DNA from 2 places in the Micromonospora sp. NBC_01392 genome. Region 1 is predicted to be linked to the other one. Evidence: riboswitches for the same ligand, from Rfam matches in the RefSeq annotation. Region 1 holds a riboswitch; the other holds the start of a gene.
What was found. Region 1 has a riboswitch for cyclic di-AMP ahead of OG767_RS04070 (coiled-coil domain-containing protein). Riboswitches for the same ligand answer to the same signal wherever they lie in the genome.

Region 1 (7,529 bases):
GTGCCGCGCTGACCGCCACGCAGCACGCCGGGCCGGCCCGAAGGCCGGCCCGGTGGGGTGTGCGAGCGTACGTCAGCTCTTGAAGGCGTCCTTGATCTTCTCGCCGGCCTGCTTGAGCTTGGCGCCGGCCTGGTCGTTGCGGCCCTCGGCCTCGAGGCGCTCGTTGTCGGTCGCCCGGCCGATGCCCTCCTTGACCTTGCCCGCGGTGTCCTGGGAAGCGTTGTCGATCTTGTCGTCGAGACCCATCGGAACCTCCAGCTCAACAGTTGCGTGACGACAACGAGTTACCCAAGCGGTCGCCCGCCCAACCATGCCGGTGCCCGGCGTCACCCGATCGGGCGAAAGCGCCGCAGTCGCAGGCTGTTCGCCACCACGAACACCGACGAGAAGGCCATCGCCGCGCCCGCGAGCATCGGGTTGAGCAGCCCGGCGGCGGCCAGCGGCAGCGCGGCCACGTTGTAGGCGAACGCCCAGAACAGGTTGCCCTTGATGATCGTCAACGTGCGGCGGGAGAGCCGGATGGCGTCCGCCGCGGCCAGCAGGTCGCCCCGCACCAGCGTCAGGTCGGCGGCCTCGATGGCCACGTCGGTGCCGGTGCCCATGGCCAGCCCGAGGTCGGCGCGGGCCAGCGCGGCGGCGTCGTTGACCCCGTCCCCGACCATGGCCACCACCCGGCCCTCGCCCTGGAGCCGCTCGACCACGGCCACCTTGTCGGCGGGCAGCACCTCCGCGATCACCTCGTCGATGCCCACCTCGGCGGCCACCGCTCCGGCCACGGTGGCGTTGTCGCCGGTGAGCAGCACCGGGGTGAGCCCCAGGCCGCGCAGCCGGTCGACCGCCGCCCGGCTGGTCGGCTTCACCGCGTCGGCCACCGCGAGCACGCCCCGGGCCCGCCCGTCCCAGCCGGCCAGGACCGCCGTGCGGCCGGCGGCCTCCGCGCCGGTCGCGGCGCGCACGACCTCCTCGGGTACGTCGAGACCGCGCTCCCGCAGCAGTCGGAGCCGCCCGACCACCACGCTCCGGCCGTCGACCGTGCCGGTCACGCCGAGCCCTTCGGCGTTCGCGAAATCGACGACGGCGGGCGTCGGACCGGCCTCGGCCGCGCCCTCGGCGACCGCCCGCGCGATCGGGTGCTCGGAGGCCGCCTCCAGCGCGCCGGCCAGCCGGAGCAGCTCGCCGGCGTCCTCGCCGTCGGCGGGCAGCACCTCGGCCAGCGTCATCCGGCCGGTGGTGACGGTGCCGGTCTTGTCCAGCACCACGGTGTCCACCCGGCGGGTGGACTCCAGCACCTCCGGTCCCTTGATCAGCACGCCGAGCTGCGCGCCGCGCCCGGTGCCGACCAGCAGCGCGGTCGGGGTGGCCAGGCCGAGCGCGCAGGGGCACGCGATGATCAGCACGGCCACGGCGGCGGTGAACGCGGCGGTGGGCCCAGCGCCGGTGCCGAGCCACCAGCCCAGCGTGCCGGCGGCCAGGGCGATCACGATCGGCACGAACACGCCGGAGATCCGGTCGGCGAGGCGCTGCACCGCCGCCTTGCCGGTCTGCGCCTGTTCCACCAGCCGGGCCATCTGGGCGAGTTGGGTGTCGCCGCCGATCCGGGTGGCCCGGACCACCAGCCGGCCGCCGGCGTTGACGGTGGCGCCCACCACGGCGTCGCCCGGCCCGACCTCGACCGGCACCGACTCGCCGGTGAGCATGCTGGCGTCGACCGCCGAGGTGCCCTCCTCGACCACGCCGTCGGTGGCGATCTTCTCGCCGGGCCGGACCACGAACCGGTCGGCGACCGCGAGCTGGTCGACCGGGATCCGGACCTCCTGCCCGCCGCGCAGCACGGCCACGTCCTTCGCGCCCAGCTCCAGCAGGGCCCGCAGCGCGGAGCCGGCGGTGCGCTTGGCGCGGGCCTCGAAGTAGCGCCCGGCCAGGATGAAGACGGTCACCCCGGCGGCGGCCTCCAGGTAGATGTTGCCGGCGCCGTCGCCGCGGGTGATGTCGAACCGGAACGGGTGCGTCATCCCGGGCATCCCGGCGTCGCCGAGGAAGAGCGCCCAGAGCGACCAGCCGAACGCGGCCAGCGTGCCGAGCGAGACCAGTGTGTCCATGGTCGCCGCGCCGTGCCGCAGGTTGACCAGCGCGGCCCGGTGGAACGGCAGCCCGCCCCAGACCACCACCGGCGCGGCCAGCGTGAGCGAGGCCCACTGCCAGTAGTCGAACTGCCAGGCCGGCACCATCGCCAGCACGATCACCGGCAGCGTCAGCACGGCGGACACCCACAGCCGGGTACGCGCCATCCGCAGCTCGTCGACCGGCTCGGCGGCCGTGACCTCCCCGGCGCGGGCGGGCGGCGGCGGCACCTCGGCCGTGTAGCCGGTCTTCTCCACGGTGGCGATCAGGTCGGCCGGCGCGATGTCGTCGGCGTACCGGACGGTGGCCTTCTCGGTGGCGTAGTTCACCGTGGCCTCGACGCCGTCCATCCGGTTGAGCTTCTTCTCGATCCGGGCGGCGCAGGACGCGCAGGTCATGCCGCCGATCGCGAGTTCGATCAGGTTCGGCGCGGTCGGCAGCGTCTTTCCCGTGGTGGTCATCGCGACACCTCCCCGGTCAACTGTGCCCGTGCCCCGGCGTGCCGTGTCCGGCGTCCGGGGTCGGTGCGGTGGTGGGTGCCGGCGCGGGCTGAGCGCCGGCCAGGACGGTGAACTCGGCGGTGTGCACCGCGTCGCCGTGGCGGAAGTCCAGGTAGAGACGGTACGCCCCGGCGGACGGCACCTCGGCCGCGAACGTGACCGCCGGCCCGGCGGGCGTGCGCCCGTCGTCGGGCGTGCCTTCCGGGTGCACGTGCAGGTAGGCCAGGTCGCCCTGGCGCAGCGCCACCAGGTGCCCGTACGCGCCGAGGTAGGGCTGGAGGTCGGTGACCGGGCGACCGGCACGGCTGACGGTGAGCGTGAGCCGGCTGGTGCGGCCGGGCTCCGGCGTGCCGGTGAGCGTGACCGTGTAGCCGTCGACCGTGGCGGTGGTGGCCGGCGCCGGCAGCGGCCGGGCGGCCAGCGGGCCGGGGACGGTGACGTCGACGCCGAGCGTCAGCGGCTCGCCGCCGGTCGGCGTGAAGTCGGCGAACGCCCGCCAGACGCCGGGCCCGGCGAGCGGCGAGGCGACCCGCCAGGTGCCGTCGGCGGCCAGCTCCGGGTGCACGTGCCGGAAGCCGGACAGGTCGCGGCGGGCGACGATCAGGTGCATGCGCTTGTCGTGCGCCACGTCGTAGCGGGTGACCGGTGCGCCGTCCGGGCCGGTGATCCGGAACGCGAACTCGCCGGCCGGGGCGGTCACCGGCTGGAGCGTGTAGCCCCGCTCGGAGACCAGCAGGCCGCCGGGCAGGTGCGCGTCGCCGGCGCTCTCGTCGCCGTGGCCGGCGGCTCCGTGGTCGGTGTCGGTGGTGTCGTGTCGGGTCTCGGCGGCCGGGGCGACGGGACCGGCCACGTGACCGATCCCGTACGCCCCGGCGAACACCGCCGCGAGGCCGAGCGCGAAGCCACTCAGCTTCGTCGCCGTGTTCATGGTGCCTCCTCGGTTCTGCGGGTCCGCGGACCCGTCACGCCCCGGCGAGGTCGTAGCCGGCCTCGTCGACGGCGGCGCGCACGGCGTCCGCGTCCAGTGTTTCCTGGCTGGTGACGGTGACCCGGCCGGTGGCCAGGTCGACCTGGACGTCGGTGACGCCCGGCAGCGCGCTCAGCTCGGTGCTGACCGCGGTGACGCAGTGCCCGCAGGTCATGCCCCGCACCTGGTAGGTGGTGTCCATCTCGCCCTCCGATCTGATACCCATACCCCCTGGGGGTACGAGTCGAACGGTATCATACCCCCGAGGGGTACGGTATCCTCGACGCATGACCACGCCGTCCACCCCGGTCCGGGGCTACACCGCCAGCAAGGACCAACTGCTCGCGCGGCTCCGCCGCATCGAGGGGCAGGTCCGGGGCATCGAGAAGATGGTCGAGGACGACCGTTACTGCATCGACGTGCTGACCCAGATCTCCGCCATCCAGGCCGCGCTGGACAAGGTCGCACTGGGCCTGCTCGACGGCCACGCCCGGCACTGCATGCACGAGGGCGCCGCCGAGGGCCGAGCCGACGAGATGGCAACCGAAATGATGGCCGCCGTGGGCCGCCTCATGAAACGCGGCTGACCCACCCCACCCCACCCCACCCCACCCCACCCCGCCGATCTTGCAGTTGCGGCCCTCGAAACGCCCTGTTCGCGCCGTTTGCCAGGGCCACAACTCCAAGATCGCGCAGGTGGGGTGGCTACCATGACCCGGGCGGCGACCCCGGGCGTGGGCAGGACGCGTCCGCGCCGGGCCGGTGGACGACCGGGCCGGTGAACCGGTGCGCCGCGATTCGTAGGGAGAGCCACCGTGGGCGCCGACCACACCCGTCCCGCCCCCGCCGCGCCGCCGGGCGTACGCCGGCTCCTGCTCGCGACCGTGGTGCCGCTCTTCGTGCTCACCGTGCTCGCGGCGCTGGTGCTCTGGCCCCGGGGCGGCGGCCCGGAGCGGGCCGAAGCCGAGAACGTGCCACGCCACCACGGCACGGTGACCCGGGTGGTGACCGAGCCCTGCCCGCCCACGCCGGAGGCCCCCGAGGGCGGCGGCGGCCGGTGCGGCACCGTGACGGTCGCCGCGGAGCAGGGCCCGGACGCCGGCCGGCAGGTCGAGATGCCGATCCCGGACGGGCCCGGCGCACCACGCGTCGAGGTCGGCGACGAGGTGATCCTGGTCGAGCTGACCGACCCGGCCGACCCGTCGGTGAAGGCGTACAACATCGCCGAGCACCAGCGCGCCACGCCGTTGATCTGGCTGGTGGCGCTCTTCGCCGCCGCGATCGTGGCGTTCGGGCGCTGGCGTGGGCTGGCCGCGTTGGGCGGGCTGGTGGCGAGCTTCGCCATCCTGCTCGGTTTCGTGCTGCCCGGCATCGGCGCCGGCCGGTCCCCGCTGCCGGTGGCGATCGTCGGCGCCGCGCTGATCATGTTCGTGGTGCTCTACCTGACCCACGGGATCACTGCGCAGACGTCGGTCGCGGTGCTCGGCACGCTCGGCAGCCTGGTGGTCACCGGCGTGCTGGGCACGCTCGCCACCGCCGCCACCCACCTGACCGGCTTCGGCAGCGAGGACGCCACCACGCTCTCCATGTTCCAGGGCGGCGTGGACCTGCACGGGCTGCTGCTGGCCGGCATCATCATCGGCTCGTTGGGCGTGCTGGACGACGTCACGGTCACCCAGGCGGCCACCGTCACCGAGCTGGCGCACGCCAACCCCGACCTGTCCCGGCGGCAGCTCTACCGGGCGGCCACCCGGGTGGGCCGGGCGCACATCGCGTCCACTGTCAACACCATCGTGCTGGCGTACGCGGGCGCCTCGCTGCCGCTGCTGCTCCTGCTGGTGGCCGACTCCCGCCCGGTGAGCGAGATCCTCACCAGCGAGTTCCTGGCCCAGGAGATCGTCCGCAGCGCGGTGGCGACGCTCGGTCTGATCGCCGCCGTACCGCTCACCACCGCGCTGGCCGCGGTCGTGGCCACCGCCGGACGGCGCGGGCCGGCGGCCGGGGCGTCGCCGCCACCGCCGGACCGGCCCCCGGCGGCCCGCGGCGAGGCGCTGGAGGCGCTCGGCGGGACGCCGGCCGAACGGTGGCCCGGCCGCCGGGGAAGTACGGATGTCGCATGGTGACACTCCGCAGCGTGACGGCGCGCGGGAAACGCGATGCTGGTCACGCTGGGCAATGTCGAATTCTCGCGATTGGTCGGCTTCCGGGCGTAGATCCTCGGTCGGCATCTCGGGTAACCTCGCTGCCGGTCACCGCCGAAGGCGCGCACCGGCGCCTGCGGTGCCGCCGCCCAATCGCCTCCGGGCGAGCCGGGGAACCAGGTACATGGGGTGAATCCGCGTCAGCGGTAGGGGCCGCTTCCGTCCCGAACCCGTCAGCTAACCCGGTCGGCGGCCGACGGAAGGGAACACTGTGACGGCACCCCTGCGCCGCTGCTTGACACCCGTGGTGGCCGTGCTCGCCGCGCTCGCCGTGCTGGTCGGGCCAACCCCGGCGTCGGCGGCCCCGCACACCGCCGCCCCCAACCCCTCGGGGCACTCGGAGGACGACGACCCACCGCTGATCAGCGAGGCCGTCACCGCCGCCAACCGGGCCTACCTCCAGGCCAAGTCCAAGCTGGACACGTCGCGCAAACGGCAGCTCAAGCTCGCGCTCGAGGTGAAGGCGGCGCAGAACGAACTCGACGCGCTCAGCCCGCAGGTCACCGAGATCGCCGCGCAGTCCTACCGCACCGGTCGGGTCGGTGCGATGGCGATGCTGCTGGAGAGCGACTCGCCCGACTCGTTCGTCCGCCGGGCCAGCGCCCTGGACGAACTCAACCTGTTCAACGGGCAGCGGCTCGCCGCCATCAACGCGGTGAAGACGCGCGCCGAGCAGGCCAAGATCGCGCTCGACGCCGAGGTGCGCGAGCAGGAGAAGCAGACGAACGCGATGGCCCGCGAGAAGGTCGAGGCGCAGAAGGCGCTGAAGCTGGTCGGCGGGCTGGACTTCACCGGTGGCCTGGTCTCGGCCACCTCGCCGGTTGCCAAGATCGGCCCCGGCCGCACCGCCGACGGCGGGTGGAGGTCCGAGTCGTGCAGCGAGAACGACCCGACCACCTCCGGCTGCGTCACGCCGCGCACGCTGCACGCGTACAAGGAGGTCAAGCGCGCCGGCTTCAACCGCTTCGTGGGCTGCTACCGCCCCGGCGGGCCGTGGGAGCACCCCAAGGGCAAGGCGTGCGACTGGTCGTTGCAGAACAGCGGCTTCTCGCCGTGGCACAACAACGACACCCGCCGGTACGGCAACGAGGTGGCCGCCTTCCTCATCCGTAACGCCGACCGGTTGGGCATCTACTACGTGATCTGGAACCGGCAGATCTGGTTCCCGGCGACCGGCTGGAGTTCCTACAGCGGGCCGTCGAACCACACCGACCACGTTCACATGTCACTGCTCTGACGCGTACGCGGGAAGGGGCCGCCCGGAGGCGGCCCCTTCTGTGTCCGGGGGTGGTCAGCCGGCGAGCGCCGGGTCCGCCGGTGCGGCCGGCGCGGGCACCGGGGCCGAGGACTGCGCCACCGTCCGCACCTCGCCGCCGCTGAGCCGGTACGACATGCCGGCCACCGCGCACGCTCCGGCGGCCACCCGCTCGGCGAGCACCGTCGAGCGGGCCAGCAGCGTCTCCACGGTCTGCGCGATGTGGATGTCGATGATGCCGTCGAGGTCGGTGACCTCCTGCCGGGCGGCCCGGAGCAGGCTGGGCGACACGGCGTCCACCACCGCGCCCAGGTGCCCGGCCGGCGCGGAGCCGGTGCGGACCGCCTCGCGGGCCGCCTGGACCGCGCCGCACGAGTCGTGGCCGAGCACCACCACGAGCGGCGTGCCGAGCACGGTCACCGCGTACTCGACGCTGCCGAGCACCTCGGGGCCGGCGGTGTGCCCGGCGGTACGCACCACGAAGA
Region 2 (7,529 bases), 1.7 Mb from region 1:
AGACCGCCAACGTCAAGGCGATCATCGCCGCGACGAAGAAGGCCGGGCTGCCCGAGCGGGCCGCGGTGGTCTCGATCGCCACGGCGTTGCAGGAGTCGAAGCTGGAGAACCTGGGCCACCTCGGCGACCGCAACGACCACGACTCGCTGGGTCTGTTCCAGCAGCGCCCCTCCTCGGGTTGGGGCACCCCCGAGCAGATCACCGACCCGGAATACTCGACCCTGGCGTTCCTGAAGGGCCTGAAGCAGGTCGACGGCTGGCAGGACATGCCGCTGACCAAGGCCGCCCAGACCGTGCAGGTGTCGGCCTACCCGGATGCGTACGCCCAGTGGGAGAAGCAGGCCACCGACCTCGTCAACCAGCACTGGAACAGCTAAGACATGCAGAAGGCCGGCACCCCGGACAGGGGTGCCGGCCTTCGACGCGTACTCCTCAGGCGGAGTAGCCGCGAGTGGCCATCCAGTTCGCCAGGTCGATGGTGCTGATCCAGTACGACGGCAGCGACGGGTCGGCCGAGTCGGCGATCCGTACGGTTCGACCGTCGTTCTGGTAGCCGACCACGGCGATGTAGTGGCCGCCCGGGAACGAGTGCCAGCCGCCGTTGGTGTCGGTGGCGTCCCCGACGATGTTCGAGACCACCGCCCGGCCGTTGCGGACCGCGTTGACCACGTCGGCCTGGAGCCGGTCGATCTGCGCCTTGGTGGCCGTGCCGGGGATCATGCGGGTCCGGTACGGGTCGCCCTTGACCTGCTGGTTGAGCACCCGGGTGGTGTCCTCGGCCGAGTTGGTGCCCATCTCGGTGGTACCGAGCGCGACGGCGAGTGTGTCCTGGCTGCGCTCGATGCCGGCGGCGCTGAGCGCGTTCCGCACCGCGGCCGGGCCGCAGTAGTAGTAGGTGGTCTGCGCCTGGTAGTCGTAGTCGAGCACCTTGCTCGACGGCGGCTTCGGCGTGGCCTTGCGGGTGGTGTCCGGGTCGGCGACCTTCGCCGACGGCGAGGCCGTGGGCGAGGCGCTGGGCGAGCGGCGGGGCGACGCGCTGGACGACGCGCTCGGCGAGGCGCTCGGCGACGGGACGGCGAGGCGCGCCTCGCTGCGGCTGGCGGTGTCGCCGAGGCGGGAGCCGAGTTCCGCCACCGCGGCGGTGTTCTCCTGCCGGGTCGGCGCGTCGTCGGTGGCGGTCAGCGCGGCGCCGGTGCCGCCGGCCAGCACGAGGGCCGCCGCCGAACCGGCGATGATCTGGTACGGACGCTCGGTCGCGAGGCGACGCAGGTGGCGCTTCAGGTGGTACTTCACGGGTTTCCTCCACGGGGTGGGCGGCACGCGTCAACCCCGCGCGTGGAGGAACTCACACGCGCTGGCGGGCGGGGCGGCCGCGGGAAGTCGCCCGGATGCCGGGCGGGACGGGGTCGGAAGCGCGTCGCGTCAGGCGAGCGCCGGCACCCCGGGGCCGTGGAGGCGGGGAGACGTTCGGGGGGTGGTGGGCACGGGAATGGAACTCCTTCCGTGGCCGCCGACCGGGTTAGCTGACGGATTCGGGCGGGAAGTACGCCCTACCGCGGCCGTGGGCTCGCGGATTCACCCCGGTGTTGCGTTGGGTCCCCGGTTCGTATGCACGATTAGGCGGGTCGGCGCGGCGTCGCCATCTGCGATCGGGAACCGCACCGGACGCGCCGACACTACCGGCGGGTACACGCCCTGCCAAGCGCTCTCAGCTGCTTAAACGTCCTCGACGACTACGGATTCGGAACAGCCGGTCACCGACCTCCCTCAATGGGACAAGCGGCCACGTCGGCGCCGTGCGGCAGGAAGCGGACATCCGGCCGACGGAGAATCGGGCAGCGGGCGCAGCAGGGGCCATCGATCCGGCCGGTCGCCGGCGGTCGGTACCGGTGACCGGCCTCACCGGTTTCGGGTAACGATTCGGTCGACGTGCTTCCCGGGGCCGCTCAGCCGACGCGGGCCGGACGCCACCGGGCCCCCCGCACCGCCGACGGGACCGGGACGCGGCTCGCCGTCGAGACGCGGGACGTGGGCACCGGCCGCAGCGCCGTGGCCGCCGCGTACGCCTCGACGGCGAGCGTCCGGGCCGCCTCGGCGGCCAGTTCGGCGTCCCGCCACGCCAGGCGTTCCCGCTCGGCGGCCGTCTCCCAGCCGGCCCGCCGCCCGTCGCGGACGGTCCGGGCCAGCACGATCTCCTGCTCGGCCGGGTGCCGGCGCGGGTCCCACCCGTTGCGGTGGGCCAGCACGTCGGCGAGCTGGCGGGCGGTCAGCTCCCCCCGCCAGTGCGCCGTCATGGCGGCGTGGTGCAGCCAGCGTTCGCGCGCCGCGTACTCGGCGGGGGTGTGGGGTGTGTGCGGGGTGGGCAGCGCGCCGGCGCCGGCCAGGCGGCGGGCGGCGGCGTCCGCCTCGTCGTAGGCCGTCCAGGCCCGGTCGGCCTCGCTCTGGGCGGCCAACCACTGCTCGCGACGGCGACGGGCGGTCTGCGCGGCCCCGGCGGCGGCCACCGCCACCTCGTCGGCGTAGCGGGCCAGGTCGGCGCGGTGGAGCGCCTCCGCGTCGACCGGTTCGGGTGCCGGCTCACCCGCGCCGTCGCGTTCCGGTCGGGCGACCAGCACGGCGAGCAGGACGAGGGCGAGCACGGTCAGCGCCGACCAGATGGCGGCGGCCTCGGGGACGGCGGTGAGGAAATTGAGGAGAACGGTCTGCGACATGGTCGGCACCTCACGGGAGACAGTGGCGGGTAACTCCGCACGGCCGGTCCGGGGCGGGGCGCGGCCGGAGTTCGGGCGCCGCCGGGCCGCCGAGGCGGTGCGGGGTGAGGTTCGGTGGGCGCGGTCACGGGCCGGGCCCGTGGCGGGTCAGCGGGCGGGCGGGGCCCGCGGACCGGCCGGAGCCGGCGGCTGGCCGACCGGGAACGGGTGCCGCCCGGTCGGGGGCGGGACATCGCCCACCGGCTGCGGCTCGGGAACGCCGACGCGGCTCCGCTGCCGATCGACGACGGGGACGCCCTGCCGCTCGACGACGGTGTCGCCCTGCCGCTCGACGACGGTGTCGCCCTGCCGCTCGGTGACACTGCCGTTCGGCCGTTCGGCGGCGGCGTCGGCCCGCAACCCGGCGACCGGGCCGGCCGCCGCGGGTGCGATCGGGGACCCGCCGGTCGGCAGCGTGGCGGCGCCCAGCGAACAGGCGACGACCACGGCCAGGCTGGCCAGCATCCGTGCGACCCAGCGCGCCACCCACCACACGGGACAGGTGAGCGCGATCGGAGCCACGGGAACAAATTACCGCCGATCCGGGCACGGCGCATCGTCGCCCGGCGTGTCGCGACGCCGTTGACCAGGGTGGACCGCTCAGTCCGGCCGGCGCCGCCCGGCGTACTCGATCGACGGGTCCGGCTCCCCGGCGGACGCCGCGCCGGTGTCGTCGGCGGCCGCGCGCGGTGCGGGCACGCCCGGTGCCGGCGCGGCGGCGGCCGGACCGCCGCGGGCCCGGCGCGACGGGCCGAGGCGGCGCATCATCGGCTCCTCCACCCAGCGGTGCAGCACGGCGGCGAGCGCCAGGGTGAGCAGCAGGAAGCCGAGCACCGCGAGCGGGCCCCGCCACCCGGGCAGCCCGGTCCCCCAGTCCCCGGTGAGCCGCAGCACGGTCACCATGACCAGCACGTGGACCAGGTAGAACGCGAACGAGACCTCACCGAGCCAGAGCATCGGCCGGGACCGCCACGGGGTCCGCCGGCCACGCACGTCGGCATCCGCCGCCGCGGTGATGACCAGCAGGTACGCGACGGCGAGCAGCGCCGCCCAGAACTCGGCCCGGATCCACAGCGCGGCGACCACCCAGGTGGCGACGAAGGCCAGGCTGGCCGTGGTCAGCCCGGGGCCACGCCAGCGGTGGCGGCGCATCAGCTCGGCCGCCGCCGCCCCCATCCAGAACTCGAACGAGCGGGTGACCGGGAAGATCTGCGTGAACCACCACCGCTGCTCCTCGGGCACCAGGTGCTGGCCCGGCCAGAGCGCCAGGATGAGCAGCGGCGCGGCGACCAGCACGGCCCGGAGCACGCCGGTACGCGCCCGGCGCAGCCACGGCACCACCAGCGGCAGGCACAGGTAGAAGGCCAGCTCGCAGGAGAGCGACCAGCTCACGTTGTTGATGCTGTAGAAGTAGCCGTTGAGCGGGATCCACGCCTGGACCAGGAACAGGTTCCCGATCGCGGCCCACGGCAGCACCGGGTCGGCGAACCAGGCCGCCACGGCCAGCGCCGCCAGGAACGTCACCACGTGGTTCGGGTAGATCTTGGCCGCCCGGCGGCGCAGGAACGTCCACCCCGACTCGCCGTCCCGGTACGACCAGACGAGCACGAAGCCACTGAGGATGAAGAAGAACTCGACGCCGGAGAGCCCGAGGCTGAAGACCTTGCCCATCACCGCCTGCCACTGCGGCTCCGCGATGATCCGCATGGTGCCCGCGTGGAAGCCGAAGACCAGCAGGGCCCCGATCCACCGCAGCCCGGTCAGCGACGGCAGACGCGGAGCACGGGTGGTGGTCGGGGCGCTGGTCATCCCGGGCACCTTACCGGGTGGCCGGGGGCGCGTTCCGGCGCGGCGACGTCCGGGCCGGTCCCGGCGGGCGGCGGATAGGATTTCCGTTCCCGCGCGGCGGGGCCCCACCGGGCCCGCCGGGCCCGTACGGAAGGTGAGCAACCGGATGCACCAGCGGATCCTCCTCCGCGCCCGCAAGGGCCCGTTCGACGTCCTGACGCCCGAGGAGACCTTCGCCGGCAACTGGATCAGCGACAACACCGGCAACCTGGTCTTCAGCCACGCCGCGAACAAGCTGCTGGCCACCTCCACGGCGGAGGTCACGTCGACCCGGAAGCTCGCCGACCCGCGCGACGCCGACGAGATCAACGAACGGTACGACGTCTTCGTCATCCCGCTGGCCAACGCGTTCCGGCGCAGCTTCATCAACCGCCTCGAACCGATGACCCGGCTGATCGAGCGGCTGAAGATCCCGGTGGTGGTCCTCGGCGTCGGCGTGCAGACGAACGTCGACGGCGACCGGGAGTACCTCCGCCAGATCGACGAGCCGGTGAGCGCGTTCTGCCGGGCCGTGCTCGACCGGTCGCACAGCATCGGGGTGCGCGGCGAGATCACCGAGAGCTACCTGCGTACGCTCGGTTTCTCCGCGGTGGAGCAGATCGGCTGCCCGTCGATGTTCCTGCACGGGGACACGTTCACGCTGGAGAAGACCCGGCCGGAGCTGACCACCGACGACCGGATCGCGCTGACCATCTCCCCGTACGTCTCGTCGATGGCCCCCGTCGTCCGCCGCCACCGGGAGCGCTACCCGAACCTGTGCTACGTGCCGCAGGACCTGCGCACGCTCGGCACGCTGCTCTACGGCGACGCGCCCGAGCACCGGGGCAAGCACAGCGAGATGCCGCTGCACACCTCGCACCCGCTCTTCGTCGAGGACAAGGTGCGGATGTTCGTCGACCCGTGGACCTGGATGGCGCACCTGTCCGGCTTCGACTTCAACTTCGGCACCCGCATCCACGGCACCATCACGGCGCTGATCGCCGGCACGCCCGGCTACCTGTTCGCGCACGACTCGCGCACCCTGGAGCTGGCCCGGTACTTCGGCATCCCGCACCGGATCATGCGGGACGTGCCGGCCGACGTCGACGCCGCCGACCTCTACGCCGAGGCCGACTACACCGCGCTGACCGAGGGCCACAAGGCCCGCTTCGACACCATCACCGCGTTCCTGGCCAAGCACGACCTCGGCACCTCGTTCGCCGACGGCGACAGCGCCGCGGCGTTCGACAGGCGGGTCGCGGAGACCGAGTTCCCACCGGCGGTCCGCCCGGCCGCCGCCACCGGACCGGCCGAGCTGCTGACCCGCATCCAGCGGCTCCACGACGAGAACCGCCGGCTCGCCGACACCGTGCGCACGCTGCGCGCGCAGGGGCTGCGCGAGCGGATCAAGCAGGCCGTCCCGGACCCGGTCCGCCGGATGCTGCGACGCTGATCCGTCGTACGCCTGTTCGACCGCCGGGGTACGATCGCCTGCGTGTCCGACGTCGCGTACCAGCCCTCGATGCTCGACCTGGCCGAGCACGGGCCGACCCTCGGTCCGCTCGCCGAGCCGACCGGGCATGCCGGCACGGCCCTCACTTCGCTCGGTACGTTCGCTCATGCCGACCGGGTACGTCGGCACGCGCTGAGCCGGGGCGCCTGGGTCGACCACCTGCCCGGCTGGGTGCGGGGCTCCGACGCGGTGCTCGACACGCTCCGGCACGACGTGCCGTGGCGGGCCGAGCGTCGCGCCATGTACGACACCGAGGTCGACGTGCCGCGGCTGCTCTGCTGGTACGCCGGCGGCCGACCGCTGCCGCACCCGGTGCTCACCGCCGCCCGCGACGCGCTCAGCCGGCACTACGCGCCCGAGCTGGGGGAACCGTTCGTCACCGCCGGCCTGTGCCTCTACCGCGACGGCCGGGACAGCGTCGCCTGGCACGGCGACACCAAGGGCCGCTCCGCGCACACCGACACCATGGTGGCGATCGTCTCGTTCGGCTCGCCCCGCCCGCTGCTGCTGCGCCCGCGCGGCGGGGGCGGCCCCGGCCTGCGCTTCTCGCTCGGCCACGGCGACCTGGTGGTGATGGGGGGCTCCTGCCAACGCACCTGGGAACACGCCGTGCCGAAGACCACCCGCCCGGTCGGCCCCCGGGTCAGCGTCCAGTTCCGCCCCGCCGGGGTGGCCTGAACCGGCCCCGTGCTAGAAACAACTCCCAGGGTCGATCACGCCCCCGTCACCCGAGACAAAGGGCGAGGCGATGACCCAGTTCCCCACGTGGGCCGTGCACGGCGACGGCCGGTCGGTACGCCCCGGCGACGTGGTCCATCCCGACGAACGGCTCTCCTGGCCGCGCACCGTCGGGGTGGGCGTGCAGCACGTGGTCGCCATGTTCGGCGCCACCTTCACCGTGCCACTGATCACCGGCTTCCCGCCGGCCACCACGCTGTTCTTCTCCGGCCTGGGCACGCTGCTGTTCCTGCTGATCACCGGTAACCGGCTGCCGTCGTACCTCGGTTCGTCGTTCGCGTTCATCGCCCCGGTGATCGCCGCCAAGACCGACGGCGGCATCGGCGCGGCCCTCGGCGGCATCGTGGTCGCGGGTGCCGCGCTGGCGCTGGTCGGCGTCGTGGTGCACGTGGCCGGCGCCCGGTGGATCGACGCCCTGATGCCGCCGGTGGTCACCGGCGCGATCGTCGCGCTGATCGGGCTCAACCTCGCGCCGGTCGCCTGGGACGGCGGCGGCGCCGGCACCGGCGTCAAGGCGCAACCGCTGATCGCCGTGGTCACGCTGCTGGCGATCCTGGTCGCCACCGTGCTGTTCCGCGGTTTCCTGGCCCGGCTGTCGATCCTGCTCGGCGTGGTGGTCGGCTGGCTGGTCGCGGCGCTGACCGGCCAGCTCGACCAGCAGGCGGTCACCGGGCTGCGGCAGGCCGCCTGGGTGGGGCTGC

Region 2: another riboswitch for cyclic di-AMP. It lies ahead of OG767_RS11620 (C39 family peptidase); the one in region 1 lies ahead of OG767_RS04070 (coiled-coil domain-containing protein).

What each region holds. Positions count from the first base shown of each region.
Region 1 covers NZ_CP109549.1:852,611-860,139, reverse strand. The annotation lists gene OG767_RS04105 (dihydrofolate reductase family protein) at 1-12, shown strand, start outside; gene OG767_RS04100 (CsbD family protein) at 73-246, opposite strand; gene OG767_RS04095 (heavy metal translocating P-type ATPase) at 327-2,582, opposite strand; gene OG767_RS04090 (hypothetical protein) at 2,599-3,549, opposite strand; gene OG767_RS04085 (heavy-metal-associated domain-containing protein) at 3,584-3,790, opposite strand; gene OG767_RS04080 (metal-sensitive transcriptional regulator) at 3,876-4,175, shown strand; gene OG767_RS04075 (YibE/F family protein) at 4,404-5,711, shown strand; cyclic di-AMP (ydaO/yuaA leader) riboswitch at 5,866-5,997, shown strand; gene OG767_RS04070 (coiled-coil domain-containing protein) at 6,001-7,026, shown strand; gene OG767_RS04065 (carbonic anhydrase) at 7,081-7,529, opposite strand, start outside.
Region 2 covers NZ_CP109549.1:2,527,314-2,534,842, reverse strand. The annotation lists gene OG767_RS11625 (hypothetical protein) at 1-377, shown strand, start outside; gene OG767_RS11620 (C39 family peptidase) at 433-1,293, opposite strand; cyclic di-AMP (ydaO/yuaA leader) riboswitch at 1,494-1,633, opposite strand; gene OG767_RS11615 (hypothetical protein) at 1,947-2,711, opposite strand; gene OG767_RS11610 (hypothetical protein) at 2,859-3,272, opposite strand; gene OG767_RS11605 (acyltransferase family protein) at 3,351-4,559, opposite strand; gene OG767_RS11600 (polysaccharide pyruvyl transferase family protein) at 4,705-6,030, shown strand; gene OG767_RS11595 (alpha-ketoglutarate-dependent dioxygenase AlkB) at 6,073-6,768, shown strand; gene OG767_RS11590 (uracil-xanthine permease family protein) at 6,839-7,529, shown strand, end outside.